One region of the Rhodoferax sp. WC2427 genome, then DNA from elsewhere that is predicted to be linked to it. Evidence: riboswitches for the same ligand, from Rfam matches in the RefSeq annotation. Region 1 holds a riboswitch; the other holds the start of a gene.
What was found. A riboswitch is a leader RNA that binds a small molecule or an ion and turns the genes downstream of it on or off. The one in region 1 is predicted to bind S-adenosylhomocysteine.

Region 1 (4,417 bases):
CAGGCCCAGCGGCCTTTCTTTGGACCAGACCACGTCCACCCACAGCTCCAGCCGGTTGGTCAGGTTGTCGAACGGCATCTGCACCAGCGTGCCCGCGGCGATCTGGCTGCGCACAAACGACTGCGGCAGCCAGCCCCAGCCGATGCCGGCCTCGATCAGGCCCAGCGCGGCGATGTGGTTGTCGGTGCGCCAGCAGTGGCGGGCGTAGGCAAAGCGGGTGTCAATGGCGGCCAGGTCGCGGCTGGCCACCACGATCTGGCGGGTGTTGGTGAGCTGCTCCTCGCGCAGGCCCGCACCCGCCTGCAGGGTTTGGGCTAGCAGGGTGGGGGCCATCACGGCGACCAAGATTTCGCTGCTTACTTCCTGGAAGCCCTCGCGCCCATCCAGGCTGGGCCGCTCGAACACCAGCGCCAGATTGGCCCGGCCCGCGTGCAGCAGGGCCAGTGCATCGGTCTGCGGCGCGGCCAGCACCTCCACTTCGAGCAAGGGGTGTTCCTGTGCCAGCGTGGCCAGCGGGCTGCGCCACTCGGCGGCCAGCAGCTCGGGGGCGATGGCCAGGGTCAGGCGGCTCTCCAGCCCCTGGGTCAGGGCCAGCGCCTGGGCTTTCAGTTGCTGCAGCTGGGCGGCCAGCAGCCGGGCCTGCGGCTCCAGGGAGCGGGCCGCCGCCGTGGGCTGGGGCTCGCGGCCACGGCGGTCGAACAGCGGCAGGTTCAGCTCGGCCTCCAGGTGGGCGATGGCCATGCTCACCGCCGAGGGCACCCGCCCCAGTGCCCGCGCGGCGGCCGAGAACGAGCCCCGGTCCAGCACGGCCAGAAACACCTGCACGTTCTCGGAGGTAAATGCCATGGTTGTCTATCAGTAAGGTTGATATAAGCTGACTTTATGTATCAGAGTTTAAGACATACAGTCGCCGCATCCCCACCCGCCAGGACCCGCGCCATGCAAGGAATGAAACGAAAATTCGTCTACGTCAGCCTCTACGAGGGCTTTGCCATCGTGGCCGCCACGCTGGGGCTGGCCGGGATGTCGGGCCAGGGCATGCACGCGGCGGGCATTCTGGCGGTGGCGACCTCGGCGATTGCGATTGTCTGGAACCTGGTGTTCAACACCCTGTTCGAGCGCTGGGAGGCGCGCCAGGCCGTGCGCGGCCGCAGCCTGGCGCGCCGGGTGGCGCATGCTGTGGGTTTTGAGGGCGGCTTGACGGTGATTTTTGTGCCGCTGATGGCCTGGTGGCTGGACACCACCTGGTGGCAGGCCCTGGCCATGGACCTGGGGCTGCTGCTGTTCTTTCTGGTCTACACCTTTGCCTTCAACTGGGCGTTTGACCGGGTGTTTGGCCTGCCCGCGTCGGCCCTGCAAGCGGCCTGAGGGCGGTCGTTCAGGTCGGCATCAGGTGGTCGATTTCCTGCTGCATCGCCTGCACCAGCTGGCTGTAGCGCTTGACCTTTTCGGTGGTGTCGCGCAGCCGTTCGGCAATGCGCAGCGACACCGCCAGCAGCAGCTTGGCGGCGGTGTGCGGGTCGTCCTGGCTGAGCTTTTCCAGCGCGGCGCGCGACAGGATGGCGGCGGTGACGGCGGTGGTGGCGGTGCACGAGGCCAGCCGGGCCTGGCCGTCGATCAGGCCCATTTCGCCAATCAGGCTGCCCGGGCCGAGCACGCTGACCGTGACCGGGTTGCGCCGGCTCACCACGATGTTCTCCACCGTGACCTCGCCCTCCAGCAGTAGCAGCATGTAGCCGGTTTCGGTCTTGTCGCCTTCGTGGATGAAGGTGGTGTCCATGGGAATGCGGCGCGGGGTCATGTAGCTCACCACCGTCAGCGCCTCGGTGGGGCTGAGCTGCATCAGCGCGGTGGGCGCAATCAGCAGCTCGGCGGCGCGGCTGGCCGAATCCGAGTGCTGGACCGAACGCATGCGTGCCCGGGGTTTGCGCATTTCTGGCGCACGCGACAACTGGGTCTTGATGCCATCCATCAGGTTTTTGAACATGGTTGGGTCCGTGGTGAAGCCTGTTCCGCTTGTAGCACATCCCCTTGGCGCGCAGGCATGGTGCGGTATGTGAATGCTACAAAATAAATAGCTTGTCACGCTCATTCCATCAGCGCAAGGGCCGTATTTCTTATAAATATTCGCCCGCCCTTAAAATTGCAGCCTCCCAAGGAGCGTTGCAGCGGGTTTGTTCCCCGTCAGGCTTGGGTTGTGCCAACGACGCTCACCTGAACCCTTTCCCTCCACAGGTGAGTCGCATGCTTGAGTCCGTCGTTCCTTCCGTTCCCCCCATGCTGTTGTCTGGCCTGGAGCCCGTGCTCATCGGGCCGGGCACGCTTTTCGTCAACATCGGCGAGCGCACCAACGTCACCGGCTCCAAGGCCTTCGCCCGGATGATCCTGAACGGCGAGTTCGACCAGGCCTTGTCGGTGGCCCGCCAGCAGGTGGAAAACGGCGCGCAGGTGATCGACATCAACATGGACGAGGCCATGCTCGACAGCAAGGCTGCCATGGTGCGCTTTTTGAACCTGATTGCCTCCGAGCCCGACATCGCCCGCGTGCCGATCATGGTGGACAGCTCCAAGTGGGAAGTGATCGAGGCCGGGCTGCGCTGCATCCAGGGCAAGCCCATCGTCAACTCCATCAGCATGAAAGAGGGCGTGGACGCCTTCAAGCACCACGCCCGGCTGGTGCGGCGCTACGGTGCGGCGGCGGTGGTGATGGCGTTTGATGAGAAGGGCCAGGCCGACACCTACGCCCGCAAGATCGAGATTTGCGAGCGCGCCTACCGCATCCTGGTGGACGAGGTGGGCTTTCCGCCCGAAGACATCATCTTCGACCCCAACATCTTCGCCGTGGCCACGGGCATCGAAGAGCACAACAACTACGCGGTGGACTTCATCGAGGCCACGCGCTGGATCAAGCAGAACCTGCCGGGGGCCAAGGTCTCGGGCGGGGTGAGCAACGTGAGTTTCAGCTTCCGCGGCAACGACCCGGTGCGCGAGGCCATCCACACCGTGTTTCTGTACCACGCCATCCAGGCGGGCATGGACATGGGCATCGTCAACGCGGGCATGGTCGGCGTGTACGACGACCTGGAGCCGGTGCTGCGCGAGCGCGTGGAAGACGTGGTGCTGAACCGCCGCGAGGATGCGGGCGAGCGGCTGGTGGAGATTGCCGAAACCGCCAAGAGCGGCGCCAAGGACGAGAGCAAGCGCCTGGACTGGCGCGGCACGCCGGGCCATTTTGTGACGGTGGAGCAGCGCCTGAGTCACGCCATGGTGCACGGCATCACCGACTTCATCGTGCCCGACACCGAAGAGGCCTACCAGGCCATCCTGGCCAAGGGTGGCCGCCCGCTGCACGTGATCGAAGGCCCGCTGATGGCCGGTATGAACATCGTCGGCGACCTGTTTGGCCAGGGCAAGATGTTCCTGCCGCAGGTGGTCAAGTCGGCGCGGGTGATGAAGTCCGCCGTGGCGCACCTGATCCCCTACATCGAGGAAGAAAAGCGCCTGGACGAAGCCGCCGGCCGCGACGTGCGCACCAAGGGCAAGATCATCATCGCCACGGTGAAGGGCGACGTGCACGACATCGGCAAGAACATCGTCACCGTGGTCTTGCAGTGCAACAACTTCGAGGTCATCAACATGGGCGTGATGGTGCCCTGCCACGAGATTTTGGCCCGCGCCAAGGTGGAAGGCGCCGACATCGTGGGCCTGAGCGGCCTGATCACCCCCAGCCTGGAAGAAATGCAGTACGTGGCGGGCGAGATGCAGAAGGACGACCACTTCCGCATCAAGAAGATCCCGCTGATGATTGGCGGCGCCACCACCAGCCGCGTGCACACCGCTGTCAAGATCGCCCACCACTACGACGGCCCGGTGGTCTACGTGCCCGACGCCTCGCGCAGCGTGGGCGTGGCGCAAAGCCTGCTGGGCGACGGCGCGGGCGCGTTCATCGACGAACTGAATGCCGACTACGACAAGGTTCGCCTGCAGCACGCCAACAAGAAGCAAACCCCGCTGTGGCCGCTGGCCAAGTGCCGGGCCAACAAAACGCCGATGGACTGGAGCGGCTACACCCCCAAGGTGCCCAAATTCATTGGGCGCCGGGTGTTCAAGAACTTTGATTTGACCGAGCTGGCCCGCTACATCGACTGGGGCCCGTTCTTCCAGACCTGGGACCTGGCCGGGCCGTACCCCGCCATCCTGACCGACGAAGTGGTGGGCGTGGAGGCCAGCCGCGTGTTCAAGGACGCGCAGGCCATGCTCAAGCGGGCCATCGAGGGCCGCTGGCTCACCGCCAACGGCGTGGTCGCCCTGTACCCGGCCAACAGCGTGGACGACGACGACATCGCCTTCTACACCGACGAATCCCGCACCGAGGTGGCCTTGACCTGGCACGGCCTGCGCCAGCAAGCCGAGAAGC
Region 2 (4,417 bases), 650 kb from region 1:
ACATGGAAATCCCCACCTGGATCGCCTATTCCTGCGTGCCACTGGGTTCGTCGCTGATGTGCTTTCGCTTCCTGCAGGTGGCCTGGCACTTCTGGCAGACCGGTGAAGTGCCCCATGCAGCCCATACCGTCGCCGGTGTCGACGAAGAAGCCCACTGAGCCGCCGGAGACTGTTTATGAATACCCTTATCATTTTTTCCCTGCTGGTGGTCTTGATGGTCACCGGCATGCCCATCTCGATCGCGCTGGGCCTGACGGTGCTGACCTTTCTGTTTACGCTGACCGACGTGCCTGTGGCCTCGGTGGCCTTGAAGCTGTTTACCGGCATCGAGAAGTTCGAGATCATGGCCATCCCGTTCTTCATTCTGGCGGGCAACTTTCTGACGCACGGTGGCGTGGCCAAGCGGATGATCAACTTCTGCACCTCCATGATCGGCCACTGGTACGGCGGCATGGGGCTGGCGGGCGTGCTGGCCTGTGCACTGTTTGCAGCCATCTCCGGCTCGTCGGTGGCCACCGTGGTGGCGGTGGGCTCCATCATGCTGCCTGCCATGGTCAAGCAGGGCTATCCCAAGCAATTCGGCGCGGGTGTGATTGCCACCTCGGGCGCACTCGGCATCTTGTTCCCGCCGTCCATCAACCTGGTGATTTACTCCATCGCCACCGCCGGTATGAACGGTGTGGGCCCGCACGGCGAAGCCGTCAGCTCGGCCTCGGTGGGGCAGCTGTTTCTGGCCGGTATCGTGCCCGGCCTGTGCCTGTCGTTTTTGCTGGGCGTGACCACCTGGTGGCGTGCCAAGAAGCTGGACTACCCGCGCATGCCCAAGGCCACCTGGCGTGAGCGCTACCAGGCCTTCCGCGACAGCATGTGGGGTCTGCTGCTGATCGTGGTGGTGATCGGCGGCATCTACAGCGGCAAGTTCACCCCCACCGAGGCAGCGGCCATGGCGGCGGTGTATGCGTTCTTTATCTCGGTGTTTGTCTACAAAGACCTGAAGCTGAGCGACGTGCCCAAGTCGCTGCGCAGCGCCGCTGCCATGAGCTCCATGCTGCTGTACATCATCACCAACGCGGTGCTGTTCTCGTTCCTGATGACCTCCGAGCAAATTCCGCAGGCCATGGCCGCGTGGATGAGCGCCCAGGGCTTTGGCCTGGTGGCATTCCTGCTGCTGGTGAACGTGATTCTGCTGGCCGCCGGCAACTTCATGGACCCGGCGGCCATTGTGCTGATCATGGCCCCCATCCTGTTTCCGGTGGCCGTCAAGATGGGCATCCACCCGGTGCACTTCGGCATTTTGATGGCCGTCAACATGGAAGTGGGCCTGTGTCACCCTCCCGTCGGCTTGAACCTGTATGTGGCATCGGGCATTACCAAAATGGGCATCAGCGAGCTCACCGTCGCCGTCTGGCCCTGGCTCAAAACCATGATCGGCTTCTTGCTGGTGGTGACGTTCTGGCCCAGCCTGACCCTGTGGCTGCCACGCCTGCTGGGCATGGTGAACTAGGCACGGCGATGGTCCGTATCCAAAAAAACCTCCTTCGGGAGGTTTTTTTATGGGTGCTACAAAATAAGTAGCTGCTCTCGCTTATCCATCGAGCGCCAGGGGCCAATTTGGCCCGCATCCCACAGGACGGGTGCAAGTCAACCGTATAATCTGCCACTTCCGAGGAGCGCTGCAACCTTTGGTCACTACCAAAGTGTGAGGCTCGGAACCCGTATCCTTTGATAACGGCGCTCACCCACTGCCAGCAGGGTGAGTCGAGTTGTTCCCCGTTCTGCTGCGCAGTGGCTGTACCAACCTCTATTGGAGCCACCATGAACGCAGTTCTCAAGTCTGTTTCTCCCGTTTCCACCGCCGACCAAGCCATTGCCGACCTGTCCCTGGCAGGCTGGGGCCAGCGCGAAATCCGCATTGCTGAAACCGAAATGCCCGGCCTGATGGCCATCCGCGAAGAATTCGCCGCGGCCCAGCCGCTGAAGGGCGCGCGCATCACCGGTTCGCTGCACATGACGATCCAGACCGCCGTGCTGATCGAGACCCTGCAAGCCCTGGGTGCCACCGTGCGCTGGGCTTCGTGCAATATTTTCTCCACCCAAGACCACGCAGCTGCTGCCATTGCCGCTGCCGGTACGCCGGTGTTCGCCATCAAGGGCGAGTCGCTGAAAGACTACTGGGACTACACCCACGCGATTTTTGACTTCGGCGCCAAGGGCACGCCCGGCGAAGGCCCGAACATGATCCTGGACGACGGCGGCGATGCCACGCTGCTGATGCACCTGGGCCAGCGCGCCGAAAAAGACCTCTCCGTGGTGGCCAACCCCACCAGCGAAGAAGAAACCCTGCTGTACAACGCCATCAAGGCCAAGCTGGCCGTGGACCCCACCTGGTACACCCGCAAGGCCGCTGAAATCATCGGCGTGACCGAAGAAACCACCACCGGCGTGCACCGCCTGAACGAAATGTCGGCCAAGGGCACGCTGCTGTTCCGCGCCATCAACGTCAACGATTCGGTGACCAAGAGCAAGTTCGACAACCTGTACGGCTGCCGCGAATCCCTGGTGGACGGCATCAAGCGCGCCACCGACGTGATGATTGCGGGCAAGGTAGCCGTGGTGGCCGGTTACGGCGACGTGGGCAAGGGCTCGGCCCAAGCCCTGCGCGCACTCAGCGCCCAGGTGTGGGTCACCGAGATCGACCCCATCAACGCCCTGCAAGCCGCCATGGAAGGCTACCGCGTGGTCACCATGGAATACGCCTGCGAACACGCTGACATCTTCGTGACCACCACCGGCAACAAGAGCGTCATCACCCACGACCACATGCTGCGCATGAAGGACCAGGCCATCGTCTGCAATATCGGCCACTTCGACAACGAAATCGAAGTTGCGGCGATTGAAAAGTACCAGTGGGAAGAGATCAAGCCCCAGGTCGATCACATCACCTTCCCCAGCGGCAAAAAGATCATCCTGCTGGCCAAGGGCCGTTTGGTCAACCTGGGTTGCGGCACCGGCCACCCCAGCTTTGTGATGTCGGCCAGCTTCGCCAACCAGACCATCGCCCAGATCGAGCTGTTCACCAAGAAGGACGCGTACGAAAACGGCAAGGTCTACGTGCTGCCCAAGCACCTGGACGAAAAAGTCGCCCGCCTGCACCTGAAGAAGGTCGGCGCGATGCTGACCGAACTGACCGACGAGCAAGCCGCGTACATCGGTGTCTCCAAAGCCGGCCCGTACAAAGCCGAAACCTACCGCTATTAAAGCGTTCGCTCCCCCGCAACGGGGGAGTTTTTATCTTCTAGGAACCCGATGCGTGCAGACCAATTGTTAGTAGAACGCGGCATGGCCGCATCCCGTTCGCAGGCCGTGCGCCTGATCACCGGGGGGATGCGCTGGTTCGACGGCATCAAATGGCGCACGGTGGTCAAGAACAAGGACGATATCCCCGAAGACGCGCCGCTGGAGCTGCTCAACGATGCCGAGGCGCGCTACGTCTCGCGCGGCGGGCTCAAGCTGGAGGCCGCTCTCAAACACACCGGCCTGGATGTGACCGGCCTGTACGTGCTGGACGTGGGCCAAAGCACCGGTGGTTTCACCGACTGCCTGCTGCAGGCGGGCGTGGCCCAGGTGACCGGTGTGGACGTGGGCCATGCCCAGCTGCACCCCAAGCTGCGCGTCGATGCCCGGGTGCTGTGCGTAGAGGGCCTGAACGCCCGCTCGCTCACCCCTGAATCCCTGCAGGAAGCCTGCGAGCTGGTGTTGTCTGAGCACTGGGTGCCCCCCACCGTGGACGACCCCGAGCCCGAGGCCCCCTACAGCTGGATGCGCGGCGGCGGTGAAGTCACCGACTACGACGACAGCGACGACGCAGACGATGCCGAGATCGAGGCGCACATCGCCCAGGCCACCGGCAAAGTCAACGCGCGGCCTCTGGAGGCTGAACCCGCCGCCGACGCTGCCCCCAAGCGCCACCGCCGCAAGGCCGGGCTGGACGGTGTGGACACCACGCCCGAGTTCGACCTGGTCACGGGTGATGTGTCGTTTATCTCGCTCACCCACATCCTGCCCGCGCTGGTGCCCTTGCTGCCGCCCGATGGCCACCTGTTGATGCTGGTCAAGCCGCAGTTCGAACTGCAGCCCGGCCAGGTCGGCAAGGGCGGCATCGTGCGCGACCCGGCCCTGTACGCCGTGGTGGAAGCGCGCCTGCGCCAGTGCTGCGCCGAAGTGGAGCTGGAAGTGCTGGACTGGTTTGACAGCGTGCTCGAAGGCGGCGACGGCAACCGTGAATTCTTTATTTATGCAAAAAAGGCGGCATGAGCCATGGCCAAGAATATTCCCCTGAGTCTGGAGTTTTTCCCTCCCAAAACGCCTGAAGGTGCGGCCAAGCTGCGCACCGTGCGCCAGGCCCTGTACGCCCTGA

Region 2: it holds a riboswitch for S-adenosylhomocysteine, as region 1 does, so the genes downstream of both, ahcY (adenosylhomocysteinase) here and metH (methionine synthase) in region 1, are expected to answer to the same signal.

The regions. Positions count from the first base shown of each region.
Region 1 covers NZ_CP162006.1:4,717,826-4,722,242, reverse strand. The annotation lists gene AB3G31_RS21890 (LysR family transcriptional regulator) at 1-846, opposite strand, end outside; gene AB3G31_RS21885 (PACE efflux transporter) at 940-1,368, shown strand; gene AB3G31_RS21880 (cyclic nucleotide-binding domain-containing protein) at 1,379-1,987, opposite strand; S-adenosyl-L-homocysteine riboswitch at 2,150-2,219, shown strand; gene metH (methionine synthase) at 2,278-4,417, shown strand, end outside.
Region 2 covers NZ_CP162006.1:4,067,669-4,072,085, reverse strand. The annotation lists gene AB3G31_RS18995 (TRAP transporter small permease) at 1-158, shown strand, start outside; gene AB3G31_RS18990 (TRAP transporter large permease) at 176-1,504, shown strand; S-adenosyl-L-homocysteine riboswitch at 1,660-1,744, shown strand; gene ahcY (adenosylhomocysteinase) at 1,816-3,258, shown strand; gene AB3G31_RS18980 (TlyA family RNA methyltransferase) at 3,307-4,314, shown strand; gene metF (methylenetetrahydrofolate reductase [NAD(P)H]) at 4,318-4,417, shown strand, end outside.